2 regions of the Lentzea sp. CA-135723 genome follow, and region 2 is predicted to be linked to the other one. Evidence: riboswitches for the same ligand, from Rfam matches in the RefSeq annotation. Region 2 holds a riboswitch; the other holds the start of a gene.

Region 1 (6,963 bases), 1.1 Mb from region 2:
CGGCTCGCGAACAACGAGATCGCGGCGCAGCTGCACCTCTCCCGCCGCACGGTGGAGAAGCACATGTCGAGCCTGCTGACCAAAACGGGCCTGACCAACCGGCTCGCTCTGGGCAAGCTCGCGACCGAGCACACCGACCAGTGCCGCGCTAGAGAACGTCCATCCGGAGGAACTCCTTGATGCGCAGCGACTTCGGCGGGCGCTTCACGTCAGGCGCCAGTGCCTCGAACGCCTCCGCCTCCGTCACCACGCGCGGGGCCGTCACCTCGACGTCCTCGCCGCCCACGGTCAGCTTCGCGTGGCCCGCCGCCATCACGTTGCGCACCCAGTCCGACTTCGACCCGTACACCAGCACCACGAGGTAGCCGCCGTCGACCGGGTGCGCCTCCATCGGGGTGCGGTAGAGCATTCCGGAGCTGCGGCCCACGTGGGTGAGCACCGCCCACTTACCGCTCCTGAGCGCGTGCGGGTTGAACACGCGCTTGTTGACGTGGCCCCACCACCTGGGCATAGGCATGTCTGACTCCTCTCCTGCACCAAGACGCCGTGGGCGGGCGATCTGTTGAAGTAGCGTGCGCACGTGGAGATCACCGACGACCGCGCCTTCCCCGCCGCGCTGGCCGCTCTCAGCGGCATCGACTTCCCGTGGGAGTACGACGAGAAGGCCGACGAGCCCTCGCCGGGCAACATGGACTACGAGCCGTACCAGGAGTTCGACTCGGCCGAGGAGACCACCGACTGGATCCGTTCGTGGACCGGCAACAAGGAGCTGGACGGGGACGCGTTCCGGACCTTCGGGCAGGACGGGACGGGCGGTCTGGCCGTGCTGTGGCTGGTGCGGGAGGGGCCGTTGACGGCGCAGCCCGTGGTGTTCTTCGGGTCCGAGGGCGAGGTCGGGCCGGTCGCGACGAGCCTGGGCGAGTTCCTGTGGCTGCTCGCGGGCGGCGTGGGGCCGCAGGAGGCCGTCGAGTTCGGGTCCGACAGCGGGGTGGAGAACGCCGAACTGCGTGCCGTGGCGGAGAAGTACTCCGGGCTCGCGCCGCGCACGCCCGCCGAGGTGCTGGCGGCGGCACGGGCCGAGTTCCCCGACTTCGCCGAGCTGGTCGCGTCCTGGTGCCGTTAGAACGCTGACGGGGAACCGGAACCAGGACCGGTTCCCCGTTGGTCTATACCACTTGGTCGACCGAGGTTACGCTCCGGTCAACCCTGTTGTGCCGCAAGGTAAACAGGACCTCGTCCCCCGGAGGTCTGCCCTGTGAGAAAGCTCCTCGCGGCCGCACTTCTGCTCAGTGCCGCCGTCATCCCCACCGGTACGGCCGCCGCGGCCGACCCGATCTACAAGGATCCGGCGCAGCCGATCCCGGCGCGCGTGGCCGACCTGCTGGGCCGCATGTCGCTCGACGAGAAGGTCGGGCAGATGACGCAGGCCGAGCGGAACGCGGTCAGCAACGCCGATCTGACGAACTTCCGGCTAGGGTCGCTGCTGTCCGGTGGCGGTTCCGCGCCGTCGCCGAACAACGCCACGTCGTGGGCGAACATGTACGACAACTTCCAGCGCGCGGCGATCGCCACCCCGCTGGGCATTCCGATGATCTACGGCGTGGACGCCGTGCACGGGCACAACAACGTCGTCGGCGCCACGATCTTCCCGCACAACATCGGCCTGGGAGCGACCCGTGATCCCGGGCTGGTGCAGCGGATCGGCCGCGCGACCGCCGAGGAGGTGTCGGGCACTGGCATCGACTGGGACTTCGCGCCGTGCCTGTGCGTCGCGCGCAACGACCGGTGGGGCCGCACCTACGAGTCGTTCGGTGAGACGCCGCAGGACGCCACCGCGATGACGACGATGATCACCGGCCTGCAGGGTTCGAAGCTGTCCGACCCCGGTTCGGTGCTTGCGACGGCCAAGCACTACATCGGCGACGGCGGCACGACCAACGGCACCGACCAGGGCAACACGCAGGTCAGCGAGGCGGAGCTGCGCGCGACGCACCTGCCGCCGTTCCGCGACGCCATCGCCAAGGGCGTCGGCTCGGTCATGATCACCTACAGCAGCTGGAACGGCACGAAGCTGCACGGCCACAAGTACCTGATCACCGACGTGCTGAAGAACGAGCTCGGCTTCAGCGGCCTCGTCGTGTCGGACTGGAACGCCATCGACCAGATCGACGGCCAGCCCGGCTTCACCGCGGCCGAGGTGCGCGACTCGATCAACGCCGGCCTCGACATGATCATGGTGCCGACCGAGTGGCGGCAGTTCATCACCTACCTCAAGCAGGAGGTGCAGGCGGGCCGCGTGCCGATGTCGCGCATCGACGACGCCAACCGCCGCATCCTCACCAAGAAGTTCGAGCTCGGCCTGTTCGAGAAGCCGCTGACCGACCGCACCTACACGCCGACCGTCGGCAACGCCGCGCACCGCGCGCTGGCCCGTGAGGCCGTGCGCAAGTCGCAGGTGCTGCTGAAGAACCAGAACGGCGTGCTGCCGCTGTCCAAGACGGCGTCGAAGATCTTCGTGGCGGGCAAGAGCGCGGACAACATCGGCTACCAGAGCGGCGGCTGGACGATCTCGTGGCAGGGCGGCAGCGGCGCGGTGACGCCGGGAACCACTGTGCTGCAAGGCATCCGCAGTGCCGTGTCGACGTCCACCACGGTGACGTACAACCGCAACGGCACGGGCATCGACGGCACGTACAACGCCGCGATCGCCGTCATCGGTGAGACCCCGTACACCGAGGGCGCTGGCGACCGGCCCGGCAGCCTCGGCCTCGACGCCGAGGACATCGCGACGCTGAACACGTTGCGCGCCACCGGTGTCCCGGTCGTCGTGGTGCTCGTGTCCGGACGCCCGCTGGACATCGCGGCGCAGCTGCCGCAGTGGAGCGCGTTGGTGGCCGCCTGGCTGCCCGGCACCGAGGGCAACGGCGTCGCGGACGTGCTCTTCGGCGACTACAAGCCGATCGGCACGCTGCCGTTCACGTGGATGCAGAGCGCCTCGCAGCAGCCGATCAACGTCGGCGACGGCAAGGCACCGCTGTTCCCGTACGGCTTCGGCACGCAGTTCCCGGCCACGCAGAACGCCTACAACATCATCGGCGCCTCGTACTACGACGAGCAGCGCGGCACGCAGGTCGAGCGGTGCACCGACTCGGGCTGCGGCCAGAACGTCGGCTACCTGACGCCGGGCGACTACGTGGCCTACGCGGACGTCGACTTCGGCGCCACGCCGCCGACCTCGGTGACCACGCGCCTCGCATCGGGCTCCACGGCGAACGGCACGTTGCAGTTCCGCCTCGACAGCCCGACCGGCCCGGTGGTCGCGACGGTGTCCGCGGCGAGCACCGGCGGCTGGCAGACGTGGACGAGCCGCACGGCCGCCGCGTCGGGCGCGACCGGCGTGCACCGGCTGTACCTGGTGGCGACCGGCGGCACGGGCGGTGACCTGGCGAACGTGAACTGGTTCCAGTTCGCACGCTAGTGACCTGCGAAAACGGGGGTCCCGGCCATGTGCCGGGACCCCCGTTCGCGTGCTCGGGCTAGGCTCGTCGGGCTGACGGTTCGTTCCCCGCGACGGGGAGCGAGGCAAGAGGGAACCCGGTGCGAGTCCGGGACTGCCCCGCAGCGGTGAGTGGGAACGAAAGCTGCCATGGAGCACTGGGCGAGAGCCTGGGAAGCGGCGGCCGGTAGGTGCGAGCGGTGTGCCCACGAGTCCGAAGACCTGCCGCCGGCGTTCCATCCGCACGCTCGCGAGGAGAGAGCCTGTGATTCACCCAGTGCTGCCCGGAAGATCACCCGCCGAGTCGCGGCTGACGCTGTCGCAGATCATGGACAACAACGACACCAACCTGATGGGCACGGTCCACGGCGGTGTGCTGATGAAGCTGGCCGACTCCCTCGCGGGAGTGGTGTCGGCACGGCACTCCGAGGGCGCCGCGGTCACCGTGGCGATCGACGAGATGACGTTCCGCGTACCTGTGCGCGTCGGTGACGTGCTGCACCTGCACGCGCAGATCAACTGGGCGGGCGCGACCTCGATGGAGATCGGGGTCAGGGCGCTCGCCGACCGCTGGGACAGCACGGTGCCCGCCGTGCACGTGGCGTCGGCCTACATCGTGCTGGTCGCGGTCGACGAGCTCGGAGCGCCGAGGGCCGTGCCGCCGGTCGTGCCGGTGACGGACGAGGACCGCAGGCGCTTCGGCGAGGCGGAGATCCGGCGGGCCCACCGCCTCGCGAGGCGGGCGGCGATCGAGGACTCGCGCGCACTCACGGCCTGATGCGGAGGGCGGACGAGGCCGTGGTCTCGTCCGCCCTCCCTTCAGCCTGCCGAGCCGATCGCCTCGTCCAAGATCACCAGCCCCTCCCCCAGCTCCTCCTCCGACGCCGTGAGCGGCGGCGCGATCCGGAACACCCCGCCCATCCCGGGGATCTGCACGATGTTCATGTGCAGCCCCAGCTCCAGGCACCTCTGCGTGATCGGGGCGCTCAGCGACTCGTCCGCGATCTCCAGCCCCACCAGCAACCCGCGCCCGCGCACGTCCGACACCAGCGTGTGCCGCGCGGCGATGTCGTCCAGGCCGGACCGCAGGAACGCCCCGAGCTTCGCGGCCCGTTCGTCCAGCCGCTCTTCCTCCAGCACGTCCAGCACGGTGTTGCCGACGGCCGCGACCAGCGGGTCCGACACGTGCGTGGTGAAGAACAGGTAGCCCCGGTCGTGCGCGGAAGCCTCGATCTCTGCGGACGTGATCACGGCGGCCAGCGGCAGGCCGGCGCCCAGGGTCTTCGACAGCGTCAGGATGTCCGGCACCACGCCGTCGCGTTCGAACGCGTACCAGGTGCCGGTGCGGCACAGACCGGTCTGCGCCTCGTCGAAGATCAGCAGCATGCCGCGCTCCCGGCACTTGGCCTGCAACGCGGCGAAGTAGCCGAGCGGCGGTTCGAGGATGCCGCCCGACGACAGGATCGGTTCGACGATGCACGCGGCCAGCGAGCCGACCGACTGGGCGTCGATCAGGTCGAACGCCAGGTCGAGCTGCGCCTGCCAGTCGCCGGACGGCGCGGGGATGGCGAAGTTGCCGGGGGTGGCGGGGCCGTAGCCCTTGCGGCCGGCGGAGTACGTCGCGGCGGCCGCGGCGGCGGTCATGCCGTGCCACGAGCGGGCGAAGGCGACCACCTCGTGCTTGCCGGTGACGAGCTTGGCCATGCGCAGCGCGGCCTCGTTGGACTCGGCGCCGGTGGTCAGCAGCTGCACCTTGGAGAGCGACGGGGGCAGCGTGCCGGCGAGGCGGCGGGCGAGGTCCACGACCGGGCGGCTGAGCATGCCGCTGAACAGGTGGTCGAGGTTCGCGATCTGGCGTTGGACGGTCTCCACGATGCGCGGGTGCGAGTGGCCGAGGATCGCGCTCATCTGGCCCGACGTGAAGTCGAGAATGCGGCGGCCGTCCTCGGTGAACAGGTGGCTTCCCGACGCGCTGTCGATGATCTCGCGCGTGAACGTTCCGCCGTAGCGGACGAGGTGGCGGTCGACGTCGTCCCAGAAGGTGTCCATGGCCCAAAACGCTAGGAGCAACCGAGCAACAGGTCCATCTCACAATCCCACGCTCGCTGTTCGGAAATACTGCACAGCATGACGCTCAACCCGTGGCGCCTGCGCCTGCTCAGCCAGCTCGACGCGCTGGGCACCGTGCGGGCCGTGGCGCAGGCCGCGAACCTGAGTGCTTCGAGCGTGTCGCAGCAGCTCGCGGTGCTCGAGACCGAGACGCGCACGCAGCTGCTCGAACGGACCGGGCGGCGCGTCCGGCTCACCTCGGCCGGGCTGATCCTCGCCAGGAGGGCGCGCTCGATCCTCGACCAGATGGACGCCGTCGAGGCCGAGCTGCGCAACCTCAGCCAGGAGCCGTCCGGCCTCATCCGGCTCGGCGCGTTCCAGAGCTCGATCCACACCCTCGCCGTGCCCGCGATCCAGCGGCTCGACCACCCGCACCTCGACGTCGAGATCCTGGAGCTCGAACCGCACGCCAGCATGCCCGCGCTGCTCGCGGGCGAGGTCGACGTGATCATCACGACCACCGACTTCGTCGAGCTGCCGGTGCCGAAGGACATCGACGTCGTGCCGCTCGGCGAGGACCCGATCGTGCTCGTCACGCCACCGGGACAACCCAAGAACGACATCGCCGCGTGCAAGGACGAGCCGTGGGCGTTCGACATCCCCGGCTCCTACATGGCGAACCTCGCGACCAGGCTCTGCCGGCAGGCGGGGTTCGAGCCGAGGGTGGCCGGCCGGTTCAGCAACTACATGCTCACGCTCAAGCACGTCGAGGCCGGTCTGGCGGTCGCGGTGCTGCCCGCGCTGGCCGTGGACAGGCGGTTCGACGTGGTCACGAAGGAGCTTCCGGTGACGCGGAGGATCACCGCCGCCATCCGGCGCGACTCGCGCGCCGCGATCACCGCGGTGCTCGACGCCCTGCATACTCGGTCGCAGTCGGACGAGAGGTGATCATGAGCAGGCGCGTCACGATCAACGACGTCGCGCGGGTCGCCGGGGTCTCGCGGCAGACGGTGTCGCGGGCGCTCAACGACAAGGGCGAGATCGACGGCAACACGAAGCAGCGGGTCCTCGACGCGGCCAAGGAGCTCGGCTACCGGCCGAGCCGGTTCGCGCGCGGTCTGGTCAGGCAGGACAGCACCACGATCGGCCTGGTCATCCCCGACCTGCTCAACCCGTTCTTCACCGAGGTCGCGGCCGGCGCCTTGGAGGCCGCGCGGTCGCACGGCTGGCACGTGATCGTCTACGACACCGCCGACAGCATCGCCGAGGAACGCGGCACGCTCGAGGTCGTCGCGTCCCAGGTGGACGCCGTGGTCGGCTACTTCAGCCTCGACGAGTCCGAACTGGACCGGCACCTCGGCGGCATGCCCGCCGTGCTGATCGGCCGCGACCACCACGAACCGCGGTTCAGCTCGATC
Region 2 (6,963 bases):
GGTGACGGCCGCGTCCAATCCGTGCTGACCCCCAATTCGTCCGGTGCCCCCGAGCGCGGCCGGGGGCACCGCCGAACTCCTAGAAGTCCTCGTCGAACGACACCGTGCCGGTCACGCCCACCTGGTAGGCGGAGACCCGGCGCTCGAAGAAGTTCGACAGCTCCTGCACGTCCTGCAGCTCCATGAACGCGAACGGGTTCTTGGAACCGTAGATCGGCTCGATGCCGAGCACCTGCAGCCGCCGGTCGGCGACGTGCTCCAGGTACGAGCGCATGTCCGCGACCGACATGCCGGCCACGCCACCCTCCAGCAGGTCCTCGGCGAACTGCACCTCGGCGTCGACCGCCTCGCGCAGCATCTCCTTGACCTCCGCGTACAGGGTGTCGTCGAACAGGTCCGGCTCCTCGCGGCGGACGGTGTCCACGACGTCGAACGCGAACGCCATGTGCATCGACTCGTCGCGGAACACCCAGTTGGTGCCCGAGGCCAGGCCGTTCAGCAACCCGCGCGAGCGCAGGAAGTAGACGTAGGCGAAGGCGCCGTAGAAGAACAGGCCCTCGATGCACGCCGCGAAGCAGATCAGGTTGAGCAGGAACGACCTGCGGTCCTCACGGGTCTGCAACGTCGTGAGGTTCGAGATCGAGTCGATCCACTTGTAGCAGAACTCGGCCTTGGCGCGGATCGACGGGATCGTCTCCACGGCGGCGAACGCGTCAGCGCGGTCGTTCTCGTCGGGGAGGTAGGTGTCGAGCAGCGTCAGGTAGAACTGGACGTGCACGGCCTCCTCGAACAGCTGCCGCGACAGGTAGAGCCGCGCCTCGGGAGCGTTGACGTGCTCGTAGAGGTTCAGCACGAGGTTGTTCGCGACGATCGTGTCGCCGGTCGCGAAGAACGCCACGAGCCGGTTGACCAGGTGCCGCTCGGCCTCGGAGAGCTTGTTCAGGTCGGCGAGGTCCGAGTGGAGGTCGACCTCCTCGACGGTCCAGGTGTTCTTGATCGCGTCGCGGAAGCGCTCGTAGAACAGCGGGTAGCGCATCGGCCGCAGCGTGAGGTCCATGCCGGGGTCGAGCAGGGCGTTCTTGCGGGCGGTGTTGGACAGGGCGGTCACTGGCAGGCCTCACATGCTTCGGGGTTCTCGAGGGAACAGGCGATCGCTTCCTCGTCCGCGACGGTCGCGGCCGGGACGGTCACGGTCGCCTGCTGGATGCGCGTCGCGGGGCGGGAGCGCAGGTAGTACGTGGTCTTCAGCCCGGCCTTCCAGGCGTAGAGGTACATCGAGGAGAGCTTGCCGATCGTCGGCGAGGCGACGAACAGGTTCAGCGACTGGCTCTGGTCGATGTACGGGCCGCGCGCGGCAGCGAGCTCGATCAACGCCTTCTGCGGCAGCTCCCAGGCCGTGCGGAACAGCGAGCGCACGTCCTCCGGCAGTTCACCGAGGCCCTGCACCGAGCCCTCGTCCTGCTTCAGGCGGTTGCGGATCGCGTCCGTCCACAGGCCGCGGGACTTCAGCTCGCGCACCAGGTACGAGTTGATCTGCAGGAACTCGCCGGAGAGCGTCTCGCGCTTGAACGTGTTCGACACCTGCGGCTCGATGCACTCGAAGCAGCCGGCGATCGACGCGATCGTCGCGGTCGGCGCGACGGCGATCAGCAGCGAGTTGCGCAGGCCGTGCTCGGAGATGCGCTCCCGCACCGACGCCCAGCGCTCGGTCTGCGTGGGCGTGACGCCCCACAGGTCGGGCTGCAGATCTCCCTTGGCGGCACGGGTCTCCGCGAACGCCGGGTGCGCGCCGGCCGACGAGGCCAGCTCCGCTGACGACTCCAGCGCCGTCAGGTAGATCTCCTCGGCGATGCGCGTCGACAGCTCGCGCGCCTCTGGCGAGTCGAAGGCCAGGCGCAGCTTGAAGAACACGTCCTGCAGGCCCATGACACCGAGACCCACCGGGCGCCAGCGCGGGTTGGAGCGGCCCGCCTGCTCGGTCGGGTAGTAGTTGATGTCGATCACGCGGTCCAGGAACACCACGGCCGTGCGGACCGTCGAACGCAGGCGGTCCCAGTCGATGCCGTCACCGGCCACGTGGGCGCCGAGGTTGACCGAGCCGAGGTTGCAGACCGCGGTCTCCTCGTCGCTCGTCACCTCCAGGATCTCGGTGCACAGGTTCGACAGGTGCACCACGTTGCCCGGTTCGGCGGTCTGGTTGCACGTGCGGTTCGACGTGTCCTTGAACGTCATCCAGCCGTTGCCGGTCTGGGCGAGCGTGCGGATCATCCGTCCGTAGAGGTCACGGGCCTTCACGGTCCGGACCGCACGGCCGGCCTCCTCCGCGGCGCGGTAGGCGCGGTCGAACTCGTCGCCCCACAGGTCGACCAGCTCCGGCATCTCGTCCGGGTCGAACAACGACCAGTCGGCGTCCGCCTCGACGCGGCGCATGAACTCGTCCGGGATCCAGTTGGCCAGGTTGAGGTTGTGCGTGCGGCGCGCGTCCTCACCGGTGTTGTCGCGGAGCTCCAGGAACTCCTCGATGTCCGGGTGCCACGTCTCCAGGTACACGCACGCGGCGCCCTTGCGGCGGCCGCCCTGGTTCACGGCGGAGACCGACGCGTCCAAAGTGCGCAGCCACGGCACGATGCCGTTGGAGTGACCGTTGGTGCCGCGGATCAGCGCACCCCTCGAACGCACCCGCGACCACTGCACGCCGATGCCGCCGGCGAACTTCGACAGCTGCGCGATCTGGGCGTAGCGCTCGTAGATCGACTCCAGCTGGTCCTTCGGCGAGTCGAGCAGGTAGCACGAGGACATCTGGGTGTGCTGGGTGCCGGAGTTGAACAGCGTCGGCGAGCTCGGCAGGTACGCGAGCGACGACATCAGCCGGTAGAAGTCGATCGCCTCGGCCGCCGTGTGCGACAGGCCGCAGGCGACGCGCAGCAGCCAGTACTGCGGCTGCTCGATCACCGACCGCTTGGACGGGTGGCGCAGCAGGTAGCGGTCGTAGACCGTGCGCAGGCCGAAGTACTCGAAACGGCGGTCGGCGTCGAGGTCGATCGCGTCGTCGAGCTTGCGGGCGTTGGCGGCCACGAACTTCGCGGTCGCGTCGCCGATCAGGCCCTCCGCGTGCCCCAGGGCGATGGACTGGCTGAACGACTGGATGCCGGTCCGGCGCACCTCCTTCTCGATGAACGCGGCCAGCAGGCCCGCGGCGAGCTTGGAGTACTCGGGTTCCTCGGACACCAGCGCCGCGGCGGTCTGGATGGAGAGCTTGTCCAGCTCCTCCGTGGTGGCGCCGTCGTAGAGGCCGCTGATCGTCTTCGTCGCGACCCGCAACGGGTCCACGTCGTGCAGACCGACCGTGCAACGCTCCACCGCGCGAACGATCTTGTTCAAATCCACCGGTTCGAGCGAACCGTTGCGTTTCTTGACGCGCATCGTGGTGGTGACTGTGTCGACCGCCGTCACAGCTCTCTCCTCGCGAGCTCGGTGGCCACGAGAGAGCAGCGAGGAGTGAACGGGCGCGCGCGACCGCCACGTCCTCCCGCCCTCCCTCGGGGCCTCGGACGCCCGCACGCAGGCGCGTGCGGGATGCTGGCAGGTCTTCGGACTCACGGGCGTGCCCGGTGATCGATCACCGAGCGCCTACCGGCCGTCGCTTCCCAGACACCCTCGTCCAGTGCTTCCTGACGGCTTTCGTTCCCGTTCACCGCTGCGGGGCAGTCCCGGAATCGCACCGGGTTCCCTCTTGCGACGACCGATCTGGATGATCGGCCGAACCAGCTGCGGGACACAATACATGGGCGCGATCATGAGACCCGCACCTACATGTAGTGGGCGTGTCGCCCGGTTGGCCCAGCGCCCGGATCGTCCCGCCACGGGGCTCTCGACGTGGCGGGACGACCCTGCGGTCAGCGCAGGTGGCAGGCGTCGAGGACGGTTCGCCCGACCCCGCCGCCCGCGTCGTCGTGAGCCTCGGCACGCGGCGTTCCACGCGACGGTCAGCCCAGCGGGACCGGACCGCGCACCGACGCCGAGTAGTCGTTGATCCACCTGGGGAACACCGGGGCCGGCGCGCTGATCGCGTCCAGCTCGGCGAGGTCCTTCTCCGCCAACGGGTTCTCGACGGCGGCGAGGTTGTCGCGCAGCTGCTCGACGGTGCGGGCACCGATCGTGACGCTGGTGACGGCGGGCCGGGCGAGCAGCCAGGCGAGCGCGACCTGCGGCATGCTCGTGCCGGTGCGCTCGGCCACCTCGCGGACGACGTGGACGATCGGCGCGGCGGCCGACGGGTCGACCGGCGGGATCGCCTGCTCGCTCCTCGCCCGGCGCGAGGACGCGTCACCGGTCCTGCCCTCGGCGTCGAACTTGCCGGTCAGGTACCCGGCCGCGAGCGGGCCCCAGACGGTCAGGCCGATGTTCTCGCTCTCGACCATCGGCAGGATCTCGGCCTCCAGGTCGCGCACCAGCAGCGAGTAGTGCGCCTGCAGCGCGACGAACCCGTTGAGCTGCTTGAGCGCCGAGATGCCGAGCGCCTTCGTGATCAGCCAGGCCGGGAAGTTCGCGACGCCGAGGTGGCGGACCTTGCCCTGGCGCACGGCGTCGTCGAGCGCGCCGAGCGTCTCCTCCAGCGGCGTGACCGGGTCGAAGTTGTGCAACTGGAAGAGGTCGATGTGGTCGGTGCGCAGCCGGCTCAGGCTCTTCTCGATGCTGCGCAGCAGGTGCACGCGGGTCGCCCCGAGGTCGTTGGGCCCCGGCCCGGACCTGGCCATCGCCTTGGTCGCGATCAGCACCTGGTCGCGACGGCCTTCGAGGATCTCGCCGAGGTGCGCCTCGGACTCGCCGTCGGCGTAGACGTCGGCCGTGTCGATCAGGTTCACGCCCGCGTCGAGCGCCTCGTCGACGAGCCGGCGCGACTGCGTCACGTCGAGCGCGCCGACCGCGCCCCAGACCGGGTGGTCCGCGGCGCCGCCGAACGTCATGGCGCCCAGGGACACCTCCGACACCCAGAGTCCGGTCCTGCCCAGTGTGCGGTACCGCATCGAGCTCTCCTCACCATTTTTCGGACACCGTGTCCGACAACATGTCCGACTGTACACCCGAACGGACCACCGGGCGGTCGTCGAGCGGATTCGGAGAGGGAGCTCTCAGGGACGGCGGAACGCGCCGTACCACTGGTTGGCCGCGAGCTCGCGGGCCACGGCGAGGTCGGACTCGGGGCCGTTCGTGGCGACCTGGTGGGCGATCACCCGCATGCCGCCCCACACGATGACCTCGGCGCACGTGTGCGGAACGAGGCCGGCGGACGTGCGGCCGGCCTCCTGCTCCTCCTCCAGCATGCGCGTCATGTTGTCGGCGAAGCGCTGCACCGCCGCGTTCCACACCTCGCGGATCTCCGGTTCGTACCCGGAGACCTCGACGACGGCGGCGAGCAGGTGCGCCCGTTCCCGGTAGAACGCGAAGATCTCCACCTGCGACCGCGTGATCGACTCCAGGTCCGCGGTGACGGTTCCCGGTGCCTCGAACGCGGCCCGCCCGAGGTTCTCGGTGATCCGCCGCATGACGTCGGTCTTGTCGCGGAAGTACAGGTAGAACGTGGACCGCGCGATGCCGGCCGCGTCCGCGATGCGCTGCACCCCGAGCTCGGTGAAGACGGTGCCGTCGCGCAGCAGCCGTTCGGTCGCCCCCAGCACGGCGGCCTCGACCGCGGCCTGGCGTTCGGCCTTTTTGGACGGTCGGCGCGTGATGGAAGCCACGGCCCGATCGTAGCCAGCCCTGCCCGCGCCGCTGGTCAGCGGGTTGTCACGGGCACGGCACGACGGCGAACACGGTCTTGCCCCCGTCGGGGCGCAGGCTGGTGCCCCACTTGCTGGTGGCGCTCTCGACCATCACCATGCCCCGGCCCCGGTTCTCGCCCAGCCGCGAATGGCCGTACACCGGCTGCGTCGGGGACTCGTCGTCGACCTCGACCGTGACGACGCACGGCTTGCCGACGCGGAACACGCGCAGGCGGCCCTCGCCGGGGGTGTGGTCGAGGACGTTGCTCACCAGCTCCGTGACGACGAGCTGCACGTCGTAGAGGTGGTCCTCGCCCAGGTCGCCCAGCAGCGCCGCGAGGTCGTGCCGCAGCCCGGTCAGCGCGACGTCGCGCGGGACGTGCAGGTCCACGACCAGGCTCTGGACGTGGTCACCGGCAAAGGTCACGTGCGTTCGCGCCTCTCACGACTGTCGCAACTGCGTTCGACGATAGCCGTTGCCCGATCTCGGGCGTGTCAAACATCCATCTGCCGATGGTGTCAGCGGCGGACATGAGTGGAGAGGCCGCCCAGCTCCTCGCTCGCGATGAAGACCGAACGGACACGGATCAGCGCCTCCTCGACGTGAGCGGGGCAGCCCCAGGCCGAGTCGCCCCACGAGTCGGCCACCTTGATCTCCGCCGGAGCATCGCAGGCGGTCCGTCCACCCAGCTCACAGCGGTCCGGGTGCGGGACTCGGGCCTGGGCGGCCGCCGCCTCCCTCATCCGCTCCGCGCGTTCGGCCGCCTCGGCGTGGTGGCGTTCGATCGCCAGGGCCGCGGTGTCGGCGAACACCTGGATCAGAGCCCGGTCGGGGTCCTGCGGCGCGCGCGGGGTGCGGTGGTACATCGCGAACGTGCCCAGCAGGCCGCCGTCCCCCGCCAGGATCGGGGTGGACCAGCACGCTCTCAGGTCCGCCCGCTCGGCCAGGTGGCGGAAGTCGGTCCAGAGCGGGTCGGTGGTGATGTCCTCGGTGATGACCGGCTCGCGGCGGTGGGCCGCCGTGCCGCAGGAGCCGATGCCCTCGCCGGTGGCGATGCCGTCGATCGCCTCGTTGTAGAACGCCGGGAGGCTGGGAGCGGCGCCGTGGCGCAGGGTGCCGTCCGGGGCGGCGAGCAGGACCGAGGCGACCAGTTCCTCCGGCGCCAGGTCCTCGATGCAGCGGATCATGCCGTCCAGGACG

Evidence for each region. Region 2 has a riboswitch for cobalamin ahead of ACQEU1_RS06085 (ribonucleoside-diphosphate reductase subunit alpha). Riboswitches for the same ligand answer to the same signal wherever they lie in the genome.
Region 1: linked by a shared signal. The riboswitch ahead of ACQEU1_RS01220 (acyl-CoA thioesterase) and the one ahead of ACQEU1_RS06085 (ribonucleoside-diphosphate reductase subunit alpha) in region 2 are both predicted to bind cobalamin.

Annotation. Positions count from the first base shown of each region.
Region 1 is NZ_JBNJMK010000001.1:299,742-306,704, reverse strand. Features, by position in the region: gene ACQEU1_RS01245 (response regulator transcription factor) at 1-180, shown strand, start outside; gene ACQEU1_RS01240 (nitroreductase family deazaflavin-dependent oxidoreductase) at 149-517, opposite strand; gene ACQEU1_RS01235 (SMI1/KNR4 family protein) at 581-1,123, shown strand; partial or broken gene ACQEU1_RS01230 (glycoside hydrolase family 3 protein) at 1,256-3,064, shown strand; gene ACQEU1_RS01225 (carbohydrate-binding protein) at 3,089-3,478, shown strand; cobalamin riboswitch at 3,538-3,740, shown strand; gene ACQEU1_RS01220 (acyl-CoA thioesterase) at 3,762-4,274, shown strand; gene ACQEU1_RS01215 (aspartate aminotransferase family protein) at 4,316-5,545, opposite strand; gene ACQEU1_RS01210 (LysR family transcriptional regulator) at 5,624-6,493, shown strand; gene ACQEU1_RS01205 (LacI family DNA-binding transcriptional regulator) at 6,496-6,963, shown strand, end outside.
Region 2 is NZ_JBNJMK010000001.1:1,395,963-1,402,925, forward strand. Features, by position in the region: gene ACQEU1_RS06080 (ribonucleotide-diphosphate reductase subunit beta) at 80-1,108, opposite strand; gene ACQEU1_RS06085 (ribonucleoside-diphosphate reductase subunit alpha) at 1,105-3,453, opposite strand; cobalamin riboswitch at 3,565-3,784, opposite strand; gene ACQEU1_RS06090 (aldo/keto reductase) at 3,987-5,027, opposite strand; gene ACQEU1_RS06095 (TetR/AcrR family transcriptional regulator) at 5,133-5,741, opposite strand; gene ACQEU1_RS06100 (ATP-binding protein) at 5,788-6,189, opposite strand; gene ACQEU1_RS06105 (GAF domain-containing protein) at 6,282-6,963, opposite strand, start outside.